One region of the Shinella agrisoli genome, then DNA from elsewhere that is predicted to be linked to it. Evidence: riboswitches for the same ligand, from Rfam matches in the RefSeq annotation. Region 1 holds a riboswitch; each other region holds the start of a gene.
The links. Region 1 has a riboswitch for thiamine pyrophosphate ahead of thiB (thiamine ABC transporter substrate binding subunit). Riboswitches for the same ligand answer to the same signal wherever they lie in the genome.
Positions count from the first base shown of each region.

Region 2: it holds a riboswitch for thiamine pyrophosphate, as region 1 does, so the genes downstream of both, thiC (phosphomethylpyrimidine synthase ThiC) here and thiB (thiamine ABC transporter substrate binding subunit) in region 1, are expected to answer to the same signal.
Region 3: it holds a riboswitch for thiamine pyrophosphate, as region 1 does, so the genes downstream of both, ACIIOY_RS17655 (ABC transporter permease) here and thiB (thiamine ABC transporter substrate binding subunit) in region 1, are expected to answer to the same signal.

Region 1 covers NZ_JBJIEP010000031.1:947-6,362, forward strand. Annotated here, with positions in the region: gene ACIIOY_RS23885 (M48 family metalloprotease) at 1-675, opposite strand, end outside; gene thiQ (thiamine ABC transporter ATP-binding protein) at 839-1,558, opposite strand; gene thiP (thiamine/thiamine pyrophosphate ABC transporter permease) at 1,551-3,170, opposite strand; gene thiB (thiamine ABC transporter substrate binding subunit) at 3,184-4,191, opposite strand; TPP riboswitch at 4,229-4,339, opposite strand; gene ACIIOY_RS23905 (DsbE family thiol:disulfide interchange protein) at 4,412-5,026, opposite strand; gene ccmD (heme exporter protein CcmD) at 5,023-5,190, opposite strand; gene ACIIOY_RS23915 (heme ABC transporter permease) at 5,187-5,416, opposite strand, start outside.
Region 2 covers NZ_JBJIEP010000004.1:302,909-308,324, forward strand. Annotated here, with positions in the region: gene ACIIOY_RS05495 (TfuA-like protein) at 1-508, shown strand, start outside; gene ACIIOY_RS05500 (hypothetical protein) at 672-851, shown strand; gene ACIIOY_RS05505 (YqaA family protein) at 1,144-1,581, shown strand; gene ACIIOY_RS05510 (sigma-70 family RNA polymerase sigma factor) at 1,633-2,178, shown strand; gene ACIIOY_RS05515 (anti-sigma factor family protein) at 2,165-2,938, shown strand; gene ACIIOY_RS05520 (Bax inhibitor-1/YccA family protein) at 2,970-3,686, shown strand; TPP riboswitch at 3,905-4,021, shown strand; gene thiC (phosphomethylpyrimidine synthase ThiC) at 4,112-5,416, shown strand, end outside.
Region 3 covers NZ_JBJIEP010000016.1:126,951-132,366, reverse strand. Annotated here, with positions in the region: gene ACIIOY_RS17665 (hypothetical protein) at 1-39, shown strand, start outside; gene ACIIOY_RS26815 (hypothetical protein) at 278-481, opposite strand; gene ACIIOY_RS17660 (ABC transporter substrate-binding protein) at 897-1,832, opposite strand; partial or broken gene ACIIOY_RS17655 (ABC transporter permease) at 1,876-2,613, opposite strand; TPP riboswitch at 2,729-2,831, opposite strand; gene ACIIOY_RS17650 (GntR family transcriptional regulator) at 3,090-3,755, shown strand; gene ACIIOY_RS17645 (biotin transporter BioY) at 3,832-4,392, shown strand; gene bioB (biotin synthase BioB) at 4,389-5,336, shown strand.

The DNA.
Region 1 (5,416 bases):
AGGGTCGTAGCCCGCCTCGCCCAGCATGCGCACGCCGATCACGTCGGCCTGGAGCTCCTGGTTGCGCGAGAAGGCGGCAAGGCGCAGCTTGCCGCGGGCGAGCGCCTGCTTGCCGGCGATGTTGCTGGACAGCACCTCGGCCACGACGCGGCTGGCGATGACCTCCGCCTCCTCCTTCTTCTGCCGCTCGATGCCGTGGTTGGCGGTGACGTGCGCCATTTCGTGCGACAGCACGGCGGCGACCTCCGAGGCGTCGTTGGCGAGCGCCAGGAGGCCGCGCGTGACGTAGAGGTAGCCGCCCGGCAGCGCGAAGGCGTTGATGGCCGGCGAATTGAGGATGGTGATGCGGTAGGACTGGCTCGGGTTCTCCGAAACCGCCGTCAGCGCGCCGGTGATGCGGGCGACGAGGCGCTCGGTCTTGGCGTCCTTGTATTCGCCGCCGTAGCTCGCCACGATGCGCGGGTGCTCGCGCGCGCCCATCTGGGCACGCGGATCGTTCTTCTGCACCTCTTCGACGATCTGCGGATTGGAGGACGGCGAGATCGTCGGCTCGTAGGTCTGCTCGATGAGCGACTGGCAGCCGGCAAGCAGCGTGCCGGCAAGCAGCAGGGCCGCGACGGGTCTTGCGACCCCGCGTCCGGATACCTTTGCAGCTTCCTGCGTCGCTTTCGCCATGTCTCTTGCCCACGCCCCTGACCGGGTCTTCGAACGGATGAGATAGACGCGCCGCACCCGGCCGGCAACTCCCGATTCGACAAACGCTTCCCTTGTGGCTCCGGTGACACAGGGGGGCGTCCAAATTGTGGCGTGGCGTCCGGCCACATCGCCGCGTCTTTCGCTAAATCGCGGAATGGCCGAGGAATTTTGCAACGGCCGGTGGTTCCCGGCGCGAGAGGAAATCGCGCGCCGGCTCGTCGAGGAGGATCGCGCCGGCGTCGAGGAAGATCACCCGCTCGGCAAGGCGGCGGATGTCCTCCGGCTGGTGGGTGATGAAGAGCATGGTGCTTCTCGTCTCGGCCCTGAGCTCCGCAAGCAGGCCCGCCATCTCCGCCCGCATGGCCGGATCGAGCGCGGCGAAGGGCTCGTCGAGGAGCAGGATCGGCCGGCGGCGGACCAGCGCGCGGGCGAGCGCCACCCGCTGCCGCTCCCCGCCGGAGAGCGAGCCCGGCATGCGCCGCTCGTAGCCGCCGAGGCCGACGCGCGAGAGCGCGGCGAACACCCTCTGGCGCGCCGGCGCATCGAGCTTCAGGCCGGGATCGATGCCGAGGCCGACATTCTCGGCGATGGAAAGGTGGGCGAAGAGGTTGTTGTCCTGGAAGACGATCGAGACCGGCCGCTCCGCCGGGTCGCGGCCGGCCATGTCCTCGCCGAGCAGCGCGACGCGGCCGGTCGCCGGCTTCTCGAAGCCGGCAATGACGTTGAAGAGCGTCGACTTGCCCGCACCGGAGGGGCCTGCGACGGCGACCGCCGCCCCGGCGGGAACGGCGCAGTCGAAGGCGAGGCGCTTTTCCGCAAAGCGCACGGTGACGTCGGTGAGGCGGATGGCGGGATCAGGCATCGGGGCCGGGTCTTTCGGTCGTGCGGTCGGTGGCGGTCGAGGGCAGCGTCAGGAGAAGGCATAACACGCCGAGGATCAGCGCGATGCCCGCCGCGTCCGCCGTGCGGTAGCTCGCCATGCGGGAGAAGAGCAGCCACGGCAGGGTGACGAAGCCCTCCGCGCCGAAGATGGCGACGGCGCCGAGATCGCCCAGCGACAGCGCCATGGCGAAGGCGAAGGCGGTGAGGAAGGGTTTTTTCAGCGCCGGCCAGTCGATCCATTGCAGGCGCCTCCTGCCGGTGACGCCGAGGCTGAGCGCGAGGCGCGCGGTGCGGGAAAGGTGGGTGCGGTAGGCGGGCTCCAGCACCCGCACGACGAAGGGCAGCGCCATCAGCGCGTTGATGACGGTGATGACGGCGGGTGCGAAGCGCCCCGTCTCGCCGAAGGTCCGCAGCATCAGGAACCAGCCCGTCGCCACGACCACCGGCGGCACCAGCAGGATCAGCGAGCCGACCGCCGGCAGGGCGCGGCCCATCAGCCGCGTCGCGGCGCCCGCATCGCCGCTTTCGGCAAGCCGCGGCACCAGCACGATCGGCAGGGCGACGAGGAGGCTGAGGCTCGCCGAGGCGAGCGAGATCGCAAGGCTGGTGGCAAGCGCCCGGTGCAGCAGCGGATCGAGCGCCAGCCGCCCGAAATCGGCGGCGAGCCCGGACACGAGGGTGGCGGCGAGCGGGGCGGCGGTGAAGAGCGTGAAGGCGAGGATGACGAGCCCGTCGGCAAGGCGGCGCCTGCGCCCGTCGAAGCGGCGGACGGCGCGGCCGACCGTTATGCCCTCCTCCGGCGGCCGGCCGAATAGCGAGACCAGCCAGAGCAGCGCCGCCGTCACGGCGATCTGCAGGAAGGCGAGCAGCACGGCGCGCTCCGGGTCGAAATCGAAGCGCAGCGCCTGGTAGATCGCCACCTCGATGGTTGTCGCCGCCGGCCCGCCGCCGAGCGTGAGCACGATGGTGAAGCTCGTCGCGCACAGCATGAAGACGAGGCCGGCGATGCCGGGCAGCACGCGGCGCATGACCGGCCACTCGATGAGCCGGAAGACGGCGCCGTTGCCCATGCCGAGGTTGGCCGACGACAGCCAGTATTCCGGCGGGATGCGGTCGAGCGCGGCGAGAAGGAAGCGCGCGGCGAGCGGCATGTTGAAGAAGACATGGGCGATGAGGATGCCGGCGAGCCCGTAGACGCTGACCGGGTTCTGCAATCCGGCAAGGCGCAGGAGGTCGTTGACGACGCCCTGCCGCCCCCAGATCTCGATGACGCCGAGCGCGGCGACCAGCGCCGGCAGGCCGAGCGGCACGACGGAGAGCCGGAGGATCCAGACGCGCCCCGGAAAGGTCCGCTGCCGGCAGAGCGCGCGGGCGACGGGGATGGCGAGCGCGACGGAGAGCAGCGTCGAGAGCGCCGCCTGCACCAGCGTGAACCGCGCGACACGCGCGATATAGGCATCGAGGAGCGGCGCGGCGCCGCCGCCCGCATGGGCGAGCAGCACCGCCGTCGCCGCGCCGACGAAGAGGAGCACGCCGCCGAGGGCAAGGGCCCCGCCGGCATTGAGCGTGCGTCGTTCGGCGCGGGCGAACATCGCGCCTATCCCGTCACTTGGCGCTCATCACCCCGAGCCATTCGTCGATCCAGGCCTTGCGGTTCGCGGCGATCTCGTCCGGCGACATGAGGAACGTCTTTTCCGGCTTGACCAGCGCCTCGAAGGCGGCCGGCAGCGGCTCGCGGGTCTTCGCCGCCGGCATCATCCAGTTGGTCTCGGGGATGATCGACTGGAAATCCGGCCCCGTCATGAAGGCGAGGAACCGGCGGGCGAGGTCCTTGTCGTCGGAGGTGCGCGTCAGGCCGGCGACCTCGATCTGGATGTAGTGCCCCTCGGAGAAGGCCGCCGCCTTGTAGCGCTCGGTGTTCTCCGCGATCACGTGGTAGGCCGGCGAGGTGGTGTAGGACAGCACCATCGGCGCCTCGCCCTTGGTGAAGAGGCCGTAGGCTTCCGACCAGCCGGGCGTGACGGTCAGCACGCGGTCCTTGAGCTTGCCCCAGGCCTCGGCGGACTCGTCGCCGTAGACGGACTTCACCCAGAGCAGGAGGCCGAGGCCGGGCGTGGAGGTGCGCGGATCCTGGATGACGATCTTCTGCGCCGGATCGCCCTCGACCAGCTCCCTGAGGCTCGTCGGCGGCGTCTTCACGCTCTCGCTGTCGTAGACGACGGCGAAGTGGCCGTAGTCGTAGGGCAGGAACGTGTCGTCGGAGAAATCGCCCGGCACGGCGAGGCCTTCCGGCTTGAGGCCGTGGGGCTCGAAGAGGCCGGTCGCCTTGGCTTCCGTGATGAGGTTGGTGTCGAGGCCGAGAACGAGGTCGGCCTTCGTGCCCTCGCCTTCCAGCTTGAGGCGGGTCAGGAGCTCCACCCCGTCGGCGACGCCGACCCATTCGACCGTGCAGCCGCAGGTCTTTTCGAAGGCTTCCTTGACCTTCGGCCCCGGTCCCCATTCGGCGACGAAGCTCTCGTAGGTATAGACGGTCAGCGTCTTTTCCTGCGCGAAGGCGGGAAGGGCGAGGGAAACGGCGAGCGCCGCGATGGAAGAGAAAAATGCCGTGCGCATCAGCGCCTCCTTGTCTGGTCACAACGGGAATAGGCGCTGGAATGAGCCGTCTAATCCCTCCGCCGGTACGAGCCGGATCAGGTTCTTCGGGTTGGCGGACGCCTCTCAGCCGGCGGGTCGGAACCCGCGGGCACCCCGTTAGAGCGGAAAAAGGCATAATCCCGGGCGCCGCCGCGCGCAAGAGGCGGCGATGGGAAACGGCCAGAGGGGGAATGTATGATCAGCCGGCCGCAGCAGGCGCGCCGAGGGCCTTCTCGATGGCCGGATAGAGCCCTTCCTTCAGGCTCCTGTCGTCGAAGGGGCCGACCTTCTTGTAGAGGATCGTGCCGTCCGGGCCGACCAGGTAGGTTTCCGGGATGCCGTAGACGCCCCAGTCGATCGCCATCTTGCCGACGGGATCGAGGCCGATGGCCGAGAAGGGATTGCCGAGCTCGCCGAGGAAGCGCAGGGCGTTCTCGCTGCCGTCCTTGTAGTTGACGCCGACGACGGTGAGGCGCGGGTCCTTCGACAGCGCCAGGATGATCGGGTGCTCCTGGCGGCAGGGCACGCACCAGGATGCCCAGAAATTGACGAGCGTCAGCTTGCCCCCGGCCGTTCCGGCCGTCAGCGCCGGCACCGGCGCGCCGTCCTTCGTGGCGCCGGCGAGCGGCTCGAGGTCGCGCCAGGGCGCCTTGGTGCCGATGAGGGCCGAGGGGATCTCGGAGATGTCGCGGCCGGAGTTGAGCTGCGTCCAGAAGATCAGCGCGAGGCCGAGGAAGATTGCCAGCGGCAGGGCGGCAAGGATGACGCGCGTGCGCCTGCCGGCGCCTTCGGCGGCCTCCTCGCTCCCGCTCATCGGCCGTCCCCGCCGCGTGCGGACCGGCGGCGGATGCCGGCCGCCTCCAGCCGCTCCAGCTCGCGCCGGCGGCCGCGGTGGTCGATGAAGACCCAGAGCACGAGGCCGATCGCGACGGCGAAGGCGGCGGCGTAGGACGCCATGACGTAGAAGGCGTGGCTCATGCGGCGCCTCCCTCGCGCCCGGCGGACCGGGCCGCATGGCGGCGCAGCACGGCGATGCGGCGGCGCAGTATCTCGTTGCGCATGGCGAGGATATGCAGCGTGAAGAACAGCATGGTGAAGGCGATCGCCATGACGATGAGCGGCCACAGGAATTCCGGGTCGATCGTCGGGCCGTCCATGCGGATGACGCTTGCCGGCTGGTGCAGCGTGTTCCACCATTCGACCG
Region 2 (5,416 bases), on a different contig from region 1:
CGCGGTCTTCGGCGCGGCCAGCATGGGCGCCCTGCGCGCCGCCGAATGCGACAGCTTCGGCATGGTCGGCATCGGCCGCATCTACGAAGACTATGCAAGCGGACGCCGCGTCGACGATGCCGACGTCGCCCTGCTGCATGGCCCGGCCGAACTCGGCTATCCGGCGCTGTCGCTTCCCCTCGTCGATGTAGAGGCGACGCTGGACCGCTTGGAGGCGTCCAAGGCGCTGGAGAAGCCCGACATATCGCGCCTTCGCGCCGGTGCGCGCAGCCTCTTCTACAAGGAGCGGACGTGGTCCACGATCCTTGAAGCGGCCGGGAAGGCGGAAGAGAGGAAGTCGCTTCTGCAACTTCTCCATGCAGCAACCGTCAACCGGAAACGCGAGGACGCCCTGGAATTGATGCATGTTCTATCGGGTTTTCGGCCGCAAGGCCCTGCAAAACGCGGGGACTGGACATTTCGCGCTACATCCCTCTGGCGTATCGCCGCCGATCAACCTGTAACATGAAAATACGTGCAGTTTCCCATTCCGCGTGTGTCACGCTCGAGTCACGCGCGGAGGACAAGAGTCACGCCTATACTCGGATGCAGGAGCTGAGAGTGAGTGTGGCTCCGGGGGCTGGGACATGGAAATCGAAACCATTGAGACTGAAGACCGGGGGAATGAACTGATGGCGCTTGCGCGTCTCGTCGCCTTCGCGCTGGAATCCGCAAGGACGCTGGATGTGGAGGTCGCCGAATTCTGCCTCGACAAGGCACTGCGGGCCGTGCTCGACCAGATCGACGAACCTTCGCGCATGGCGCTGACGACGAACGACATCATGCTGATGAACCGCTCGGCTCTTTGCTGAGCGCACGCAGGGTTAGAGCGTTTCCGCGCTTCGGGGGAAGGCGGAAACGCTCTATCCGCCGTTCCTCCGCGGCGCGGATCGCGCCGGCGGCCCGAACCTGCGGGCCGCCGCCGATCTGCAAGACCGCTTCCGCTACGGATCGCCGCTTCCCGCCGGAAATTGCCGCACCCGTCTTTTCCGGGCCGCCGACACCGTTTACCGGAAAGGCGCGGCGCCATTCCGGCGTCCGGACGGAGAACGGCATGGGCGACAACAGGATCATCGACCGGGGCGACGCCGCCGACGGGCGCCGATGAGCACGCTTGCCGCCTATGGCGGCCTCTTTCTCGCGGCCTTCGCCGCCGCGACCATCCTGCCGGCCCAGTCGGAAGCGGTGCTTGCGGGCCTGCTGGCCACAGGCAGCCATGCGCCTGCCATGCTGATCCTCGTCGCCGGCATCGGCAATGTGCTCGGCTCGGTCGTCAATTGGCTTCTCGGCCGCGGCATCGAGCGCTTTCGCCAGGCCCGCTGGTTCCCCGTCAGCGCAAAGAACCTTGACCGCGCCGGCCGCTGGTATCGCAAATACGGCTGGTGGAGCCTGCTTCTGAGCTGGATGCCGTTCATCGGCGATCCGCTGACGGTCGCAGCCGGCATCATGCGGGAGCCGTTCGCCCGCTTCCTCCTCGTCGTCTCGATCGCCAAGTTCGGCCGCTACATCGTGCTCGCCGCGCTCGTCCTGCACTGGCTCTGATTTTTTCGCCGGCGATGGAATGACCGCCATCTGGCTTTCGTATATTGGGGCATGAACGGAAAGACACCCGGCTTCAACGTGATCGGACAGCTTGCGGCGCTGCGGCGCTATGCGCTTTCGCTCGTCCGCAATCCGGACGAGGCCGAAGACCTCGTGCACGACGCGCTGGTGAAGGCCTATGAGCGGCAGACGACCTTCCGCACCGGCGCAAACGTGCGCAACTGGCTGATGTCGATCCTGCACAATGCCCATATCGACCGCCTGCGCCAGCGCCGCTCGCAGGAGCGCCGCCACGGTGCGGCAGCCGAGATGGCGGAGACGTCCGTGCCGGCGAACCAGGACCATTCGGTGCGCCTGACGCAGCTGCGCAATGCCTTCTTCTCCCTGCCGGAAGAGCAGCGCGAGGCGCTGCATCTCGTCGCGATCGAGGAGCTTTCCTACCAGGAGGCGGCCGAAACGCTCGGCATTCCGGTCGGCACGCTCATGTCGCGCGTCGCCCGCGCCCGCGAGAGGCTGCGCGCTTTCGAACAGAACGGGGCGGCGGCACCCGTCACGCATCTCAGGCTAGTCGGAGGCAACGGCGATGACAAGCAATGATCCCATCCTCGAATCCGACCTCAACGCCTATGTCGACGACCAGCTCGCCGTCGGCCGGCGCATCGAGGTGGAGGCCTATCTCTCGGAGCGGCCGGAGATCGCGGCGCAGGTCATGAAGGACCTGCGCGTACGCGACGAGCTGCGCCTGGCGCTTGCCGACCACCGCACCGTGACGCGGCAGGCGACGCGCGAGGCCGCCCGCCTCTTGGAGCGCTCGCTTTCGCGCCGCCGCATCTTCTCCGTCTTCCGACGCGCCGCCGCCATCGCGCTCTTCGTCGCCGCCGGCTGGACGGCCCATGCGGTGCTCGGCCCGTTCGGCGCGACGGAGGTCGTCGCCTCCACGCCGCCGCCCGCCTTCGTGGAAGAGGCCGTGCGGGCGCACAAGACCACGCTTCTGCGCGACACGATGGCCTCGCAGCCCGAGACCGAGACCTTCGACCCGGCGGAGATCCGCTCGGCGACGGCCATCGTGCTGCCGGACCTGCCGAAGGGCTGGAATGTCGTCGATACGCAGGTCTTCCCGTCCGCTTACGGGCCGAGCGTCGAACTGGTGCTGGAGCCGCTGAAGGACGAGCGCCTGTCGCTCTTTGCCGTGCGCCCCGGCTCGTTCGCCGTGCAGCACGTGCTGCTCTTCCACGCCGACAACGCCCGTGCCGCCTACTGGCAGATCGGCGACGTCGCCTATGCGCTGGTGTCGGAGAGCCGCAAGGCCGACGACCTGGCACAAACCGCGCGGGACCTCTCGCGCACGCTCTACTGATCAACCGCTTCCATACCGAAGGAGACCATCGATGGAACCTGTACAACAGCGATTTGGCTACGGCGCGCAGGCGCAGTCGGCCGCCCTCTTCGACGAGGGCCTGCGCCAGCACATGCTACGCGTCTACAACTACATGGGCGCGGGCCTGGTCATCACCGGCCTCGTCGCCTTCATCGTCGGCTCGACGCCGGCCCTCTACGTGCCGATCTTCTCCACCCCGCTGAAGTGGGTGGTGATGCTGGCGCCGCTCGCCTTCGTCTTCTTCTTCTCGTTCCGCATCCAGACGATGTCGGCCAGCGCCGCGCAGATGACCTTCTGGGCCTTCTGCGCCGTCATGGGCCTGTCGCTCGCCTCGGTGTTCCTCGTCTTCACCGGCACGAGCATCGCCCGCACCTTCTTCATCGCCGCCACCATGTTCGGCGCCACCAGCCTCTACGGCTATGTGACGAAGCGCGACCTGTCGAAGTTCGGCTCGTTCCTGATGATGGGCCTCATTGGCGTCATCATCGCGTCGATCGTCAACATCTTCCTCGGTTCGAGCGCGCTGCAGTTCGCGATCTCCGTGATCGGCATCGTCGTGTTCGTCGGCCTCACCGCCTGGGACACGCAGAACATCAAGGAGCAGTATGCGGAAAACTTCGACCAGGAATCCCAGCAGAAGCTCGCCGTCTTCGGCGCGCTCTCGCTCTACCTCAACTTCGTCAACATCTTCCAGCTGCTGCTGAACTTCACCGGCGAACGCGAATAGCCGGGGAGAGCAGCTGACTCTTGATCAGCGGTTCGAATGGAACGGCGGGGCAAAACCCCGCCGTTTTGCTTTTGCTCCTACAGTTCTTCCGCCCGAGCATGACGATGGAGAGGGCGGCGCATGCGAGGAAAATGCCAAGTCACGCCGCATGTAAAACGTAACAATTAACTTACACACAATACCCCGTTGACAAATCGCCCCACAGCGTCTTTGCTTGTGCCATTCACCAGGGGGGTCCCGACAAGGGGCTGAGATACTGCTGGCATTCGCAGCGCAGTGACCCGTTGAACCTGATCCAGTTCATACTGGCGTAGGGACGGTGAAAGCGCTGTAGGACCGTGATCCGTCACCCGGATTCCGTATCGGCGTCTTTCCATCATTCCGGCTCTAGGACTGGGTCTCCAAACCGAACTTGGAGCCTCACGATGAACATTGCCGCTCAAAAGATTACCCCGACGGTCACCACGGGCGCCTTGCCCGCCTCGCGCAAGATCCACGTCCCCGGCGAACGGCATCCGGATATCCGCGTGCCGATGCGCGAGATCGCCCTGCACCCGACTTCCGGCGAGCCGCCGGTCACCGTCTACGACGCCTCCGGCCCCTATACCGATCCCGCCCATGTCGTCTCCATCGACAGCGGCCTGCCGCGGCTGCGCGAGGCCTGGATCGCCGCCCGCGGCGACACCGAGAGCTACGAAGGCCGCCATGTGCGTCCGGAGGACAACGGCTTTGCGTCCGGCGAGCGCCTGACGCCGGAATTCCCGGTCCGGAACCGCCCGCGCCGCGCGACGGACGGCAAGGCCGTGACCCAACTCGCCTATGCGCGCGCCGGCGTCATCACGCCCGAGATGGAGTTCATCGCCATCCGCGAAAACCTCGGCCGCAAGGCGGCAAAAGAGGCGCTCGCCCGCGACGGAGAGAGCTTCGGCGCCCATATCCCCGATTTCGTGACGCCGGAATTCGTCCGCCAGGAGGTCGCGAGCGGGCGCGCCATCATCCCCGCCAACATCAACCATCCGGAATCCGAGCCGATGATCATCGGCCGGAATTTCCTGGTGAAGATCAATGCCAATATCGGCAATTCCGCCGTCACGTCCTCGATGGCGGAGGAGGTCGAGAAGATGGTCTGGGCGATCCGCTGGGGCGCGGACACGGTCATGGACCTTTCGACGGGCCGCAACATCCACAACATCCGCGAATGGATCATCCGCAACTCGCCCGTCCCGATCGGCACCGTGCCGCTCTACCAGGCGCTGGAGAAAGTAAACGGCATTGCCGAGGACCTCACCTGGGAGGTCTACCGCGATACGCTGATCGAACAGGCCGAGCAGGGCGTCGACTACTTCACCATCCATGCCGGCGTGCGCCTGCACTACATCCCGCTGACGGTCAACCGCGTCACCGGCATCGTCTCGCGCGGCGGCTCGATCATGGCCAAGTGGTGTCTGCATCACCACCGCGAAAGCTTCCTCTATGAGCATTTCGAGGAGATCTGCGACATCTGCCGCGCCTACGACGTCTCCTTCTCGCTCGGCGACGGCCTGCGCCCCGGCTCGATCGCCGACGCCAACGACGCCGCGCAGTTCGCCGAACTCGAAACGCTCGGCGAACTCACGCAGATCGCCTGGCAGAAGGACTGCCAGGTCATGATCGAAGGCCCCGGCCACGTGCCGATGCACAAGATCAAGGAGAACATGGACAAGCAGCTTGCGACCTGCGGCGAGGCGCCC
Region 3 (5,416 bases), on a different contig from region 1:
CCGCCAACGACTTATCGCGGGAAGAGATCGAAGTTTTGATGCTCCCCTGCTAATTTCCGACGTTGTGCGCACCGCTAATGCCCCTCACCGGATGACGGGTCGGGAATAGCGACGATTGTTGAAACAGGTATTCTTCAATGGTGCTGCAAGCCCGTGAACAAAGTGGGAATGCACGCAATAAAGGCGTCACTGGACGCGATAAACGAATCTTGTTGTCGTGTCGTCGAAGATGGAAATTATCCCGAGCGATAAAGTCTTCGTATGGCAAAGGTCTCATCTATGGAAAGATAGCCGCAACGACGCAAAAATTCGAATAACTGGGCGGAACGATCCCTAAGCCGACGGCATAGAACCAGATGCCGGCAATATCTCTGGGCCGCACATTGGCCGCCCAGCGGGAGGCGACGCCCTCGTCGCCGTGCAGGACGCGCCGCACGCTATAGGTTTGCATGGCCGGCCGGCATTCTTCCACCGGCCATATCTGCCGCCAGGAAAACGTCGTTGCTGCATCGGCCTACCCGCTGTCGCCGGTCATGACAAGAGTGCTGTGCGGCCGGATTTCCCGGCCGCCTACGGCCCTTGCAAGGGGATCGGGCAAATCCTTTCCCTATTATCCGAGGGCTGGTTCAAACCTGTGCCGGAATGGAATGAAGAGCGCGTATTCATGCACCGAGCGTTCTGAGATTGACCACGAGCCCCTCAGCATTCCTGACAAATGCTTCCACTTCGCCCAGCGAGCAAGTCATGGACCGAATAGCGCCCAATGTGAACAGGCCGTTCACCACGAGCTTTTGAACTACTGTGTGCACGACAGCGAACGCACGGGACCGTGTCCGCGCGTTCCAGCAGGTCGGCTGCCTGCATCGGCAGGTCCGCGCTTAGGAACAATTGTGGGCTTATCGCAGTTCGACCGCGATGTCGGCGAGCGCCGGCTCGGACTTGATAAGCCCGTTCTTCGCAAGGAATTTGCCGAAGCGCTCATAGCGTCCGCTATCAAGCGCGGCGGGGCGCTTGGCAAAACGCGGCAAGGTGTCGGCCCATGCCCGCCGGTTCAACTCGTCATCCAGATCGGGATAGGCGCGGATGAAGAGTTCCCAGCTTTCTTGCGGATGATTGGTAAGGTAGATCGCTCCCTTCTCGACGGCATCAAGGAAGCGGACGAGGCGTTCATCCGAGACCAGATCCGGGCGAGTGACGAAGATCAGTTCGTCATAGACGGGAACACCGTAATCCTCCGGGAAGAACGCCTTGCCCTCGTGCCCCCCCAACCGCATCTGTGTCAGCTCGAAATTGCGAAAGCCACCGATGGTGGCCTCGACCTTGCCACCGATCAGCGATGCCGTCAGCGCGAAGTTGACGTTCACGAGCTCTACGTCATCGGACTTCACGCCTGCGTTCGACAGCATCGTGGAAAGGATCACGCCCTCGAAGCCCGACACAGAAAACCCGACGCGCTTGCCGGCCAAATCCCTGAGGTTCTTGATCGGGCCATCGGCCAGAACGGTCAATGTGTTAAGCGGCGTTTCGACGAGCGTCCCGAACCGCACCAACGGCACACCAGCCTCATGGTCGAGATAGAGATTAGGTTGGTAGTGCACACCGATCTCCGCCTGCCCGGAGGCGACGGCACGCGGCACGATCGACGGATCGGCCGGCGGCAGCAGTTCGACCTCGAGCCCCGCCTTCTCGAATAGGCCGAGTTCCCGGGCGACGACGAGAGGCGCATGGTCTGGATTGACGAACCATTCGAGCAGCACGGTCAGTTTGTCCTGGGCAGCGACCGGGCCGGCCAGCACGAGGCTGGCGGCCAGGGCAAGGGCAGTCTTGCGGATCATGAGAGGCTCCATTTGCGATGTAGAAGTGAGGGGTTGATTGCTCCTGAACCCACGGAGCGAGGTGCGGTCCGAGCGCGTCAACGACATGGCGTAGAAAGAGCGTGAGGGCCGCCAGGATCGTCATGGCCGCGAACACCATGTCGGTCTGCATGCGCGCATTGGCCTGGATCATGACGAAGCCGAGCCCTGCCGAAGCTCCGACCCATTCACCGACCACTGCTCCCAGGGGAGCGAGCGGGGCGGCCACGCGCAGACCGGACACGAGCGCCGGCATGGCGAGCGGAACGCGCACATGCAGCAGGGCCTGCCAGTGGCTGGCGTCTGTCAGCGCCGCCGCGTCGAGCAGGTCTTGGTCGATACGACGCAGACCGTCGGCGAAGGACGATGTCACCGGGAAGAAGATGATGAGCATCGCCATGACCACTTTGGATGGCATTCCGAAGCCCAGCCAGATGACGAGCAGCGGCGCGATGACGAAGACCGGAAACGCCTGCAGCACGAGCACGATCGGCCAGACGAGACGCCCAAGCCGCGGCAGGGCGGCGATGCCCAGCGCGGTCAATGCACCGAGGATGGAGCCGAACGCGAACCCCGCCAGGATCTCTGCGAGCGTAACCAGCGTGTTTTCGAACAGATAGGCAGGCTGCCGCCGCATGGCCGCCAGCACGTCCAGCGGTGCCGGGAGAATATAGCGCGGCGGCGACCAGATCCAGACGATCGCCTGCCACGTCGCAAGCAATGTCACCAGCGTCCGCAGGATGGACGAAAGCGTTCCCATCCACTCAGCTTCAGCCGGCCGGTCTGGTTTTGGTGATTGCTTGGTGCGGCATTGGCGATCTCCCGAGCGTCATCACGGAGATCCAGGCAAGCGAAGAATGGAGAAAGGGGGCGATGGCAGCCCCTTGTTCCGTTCCTACGCCGGCATGACCCGGATCAGGTTCAAGGGTCCGGCTCACCGCCATCTCAGCGCCGTTCGACGCTCCCCTCGGAATAGTGCGATCTATTCAGTGAAAGGGGGCGGCGTCAAGCTGGTATCCTGCGCTGCGTTGCATAATAAGTTCGCGCGAGATCCATGGAGCTGACGAGTGGCGCCTCAAACTTTGTGTCCTTTCGCAATGGGACGTCGTGCGAAATCGGTAGCCAATATCGAAATAGCAAGTTGCCGTTGACCTTTGACTGGCTTTTCCGCGGAAATTTTCCTGCAGCAATCGTCTCCTCCTTGCTAGGCGCGCAGCTTCTGAATTATCTATAATCATGAGTAAAGCCGACGATACAGTGGTAAGAAAGATCGAAGCCACGCTTACCGAGAGGATCGTTTCGGGCCGATTGCAGCCGGGATCGCGTCTGCGACAGGACCATATCGCCGAAGAGTTCGGGGCCAGTCACGTGCCAGTGCGGGAGGCTTTCCGACGGCTTGAGGCCAAGGGCCTGGCCTCCAGCGAACCTCACAAGGGTGTTCGCGTAACCTCTTTCGATGTGGCAGAGCTACGCGAGGTGGCGGAGATGCGTGCCTCGCTTGAGGCTCTCGCCCTGAAACACGCTGGCCCAAAGCTCACGCTGGCGCTCCTGGCAAAGGCCGAGGAAGCTACCGTTCATGCGGAGCAAGCACGGAACGTACGGGATTGGGAGAAGGCTAACCGCGCGTTTCATCGAATGATTCTCGAACCATGCGGCATGCCGCGCCTGCTTGCGACGATAGACGACCTCCATCTCGCGAGCGCCCGCTTTCTTTTCGCCGCGTGGCGTTCGGATTGGGAGGCGCGCACGGACCATGATCACCGCGCGATCCTTACAGCGCTTCGCCGCGGACAAACTGACGTAGCGTGCGATATTCTCGCCCGTCATGTTGGCTGGATGGGGCGCCGCACCGGCCCGCGACCCAGCGTGGAAATCCAGGTGGCTGAAAAGCTTCTCGACTAATTATCTATAATCTCTGTTGCCTCATGCATCGAATCCAAATTGTTATAGATTATCTGTAGCAACTGGAGATGTCTCGATGCATCAGTCAGCCGCCATACGTCATCGCCCGTCCAATGTCCTGCGCTATTGGGGGCTCGTCATCGGCGCCGCTGCGCTGATCGCTGTCAGCGCCAAAGTGCAGCTGCCGTTCTGGCCGGTACCCATGACATTGCACACGCTGGCGGTGCTCACTCTTTCGGTGGCAATGGGGCCTCGCCTCGGTCTGGCTGCGATGGCGGCATATCTCGGCGCCGGGCTTACCGGCTTGCCTATCTTCTCCGGTTCTCCCGAGCGCGGCATTGGCCTGTCCCATGCGCTGGGTCCGACCGGCGGCTACCTTTTGGGGTTCCTCGCCGCCAGCTGGCTAACCGGGTGGCTGGCCAGCAACGGGAGCGCTCTTCGAATTGCAGGTGCCATGCTTGCGGGCCTTGCCGTCGTCTACGCCGCCGGGCTTGCCTGGCTCGTAGCCTTCGTGCCCGCACGGTCCCTGATCTCCACAGGGCTTGCTCCGTTCCTTCTCGGCGATCTGCTCAAGACCGGTCTCGGTGTGGCGCTGATCTGCGGCTGGCGCAGCCTGCGGAGCGGGGCTGCCCGATGATCCGCACCGACTGGAGCATTGAGGAAGCGCAGGCGGTTCACGACCTGCCCTTCCCCGACCTGATCCACCGCGCCCAAGAGGTTCACCGCCGCAACTTCGATCCGACCGTGATCGAGACCGCGAGCCTGGTCTCCATCAAGACAGGAGGCTGCCCTGAAGATTGCGGCTACTGCTCGCAAAGCGCCTACCATGACACAGGCGTCAAAGTGACGAAGCTGATGGACCTTGACGAGGTCCTGAAGGCAGCGCGGCGAGCGAAAGCTTCGGGAGCCCAACGGTTCTGCATGGGCGCCGCATGGCGAAACCCGAAGGATCGCGACATGGACAAGCTTTGCTCCATGGTAAAGCGCGTTCGGGAAATGGGCCTGGAGACCTGCATGACGCTCGGCATGCTGTCGCCGGGTCAGATCGAGAAATTGAGGGCTGCCGGCCTCGATTTCTACAACCACAACATCGATACGTCTCCCGACTATTATCGGGAGATCGCGACCACGCGGACGATGGACGATCGTCTCGAAACTGTTGATCGCGTGCGCAGGAGCGGGATCAAGGTGTGCTGCGGCGGCATCCTGGGCATGGGCGAAGAAGTCGTGGATCGAATCTCGATGCTTGTCACCCTCGCAACCCTGCCAACCCACCCCGACAGCGTCCCGATCAATCTCTGGAACGAGATCGGCAATACCCCCGTCCAGAAGCGGGCGAAACCTGTCGATCCCTTCGCTCTTGTTCGGACCGTCGCCCTTGCGAGGATACTGATGCCGCAGAGCGTCGTGCGCTTGTCCGCCGGCCGGACCGGCATGAGCGAGGAGCTTCAGGCGCTCTGCTTTTTGGCGGGAGCGAATTCCATCTTTGTGGGCGACGTCTTGTTGACGACAGGCAATCCAGCCGCATGGCAGGATCAGCAGATGATCGACAAATTGGGAATGCGGTTTGCACCCGCCTAGGTACGGTCTATGTCAATAGCCGCTGAATTCGGTCGCGCATCGTCACTTTGATGCCAGGCTATAACCCATAAATTCGAATG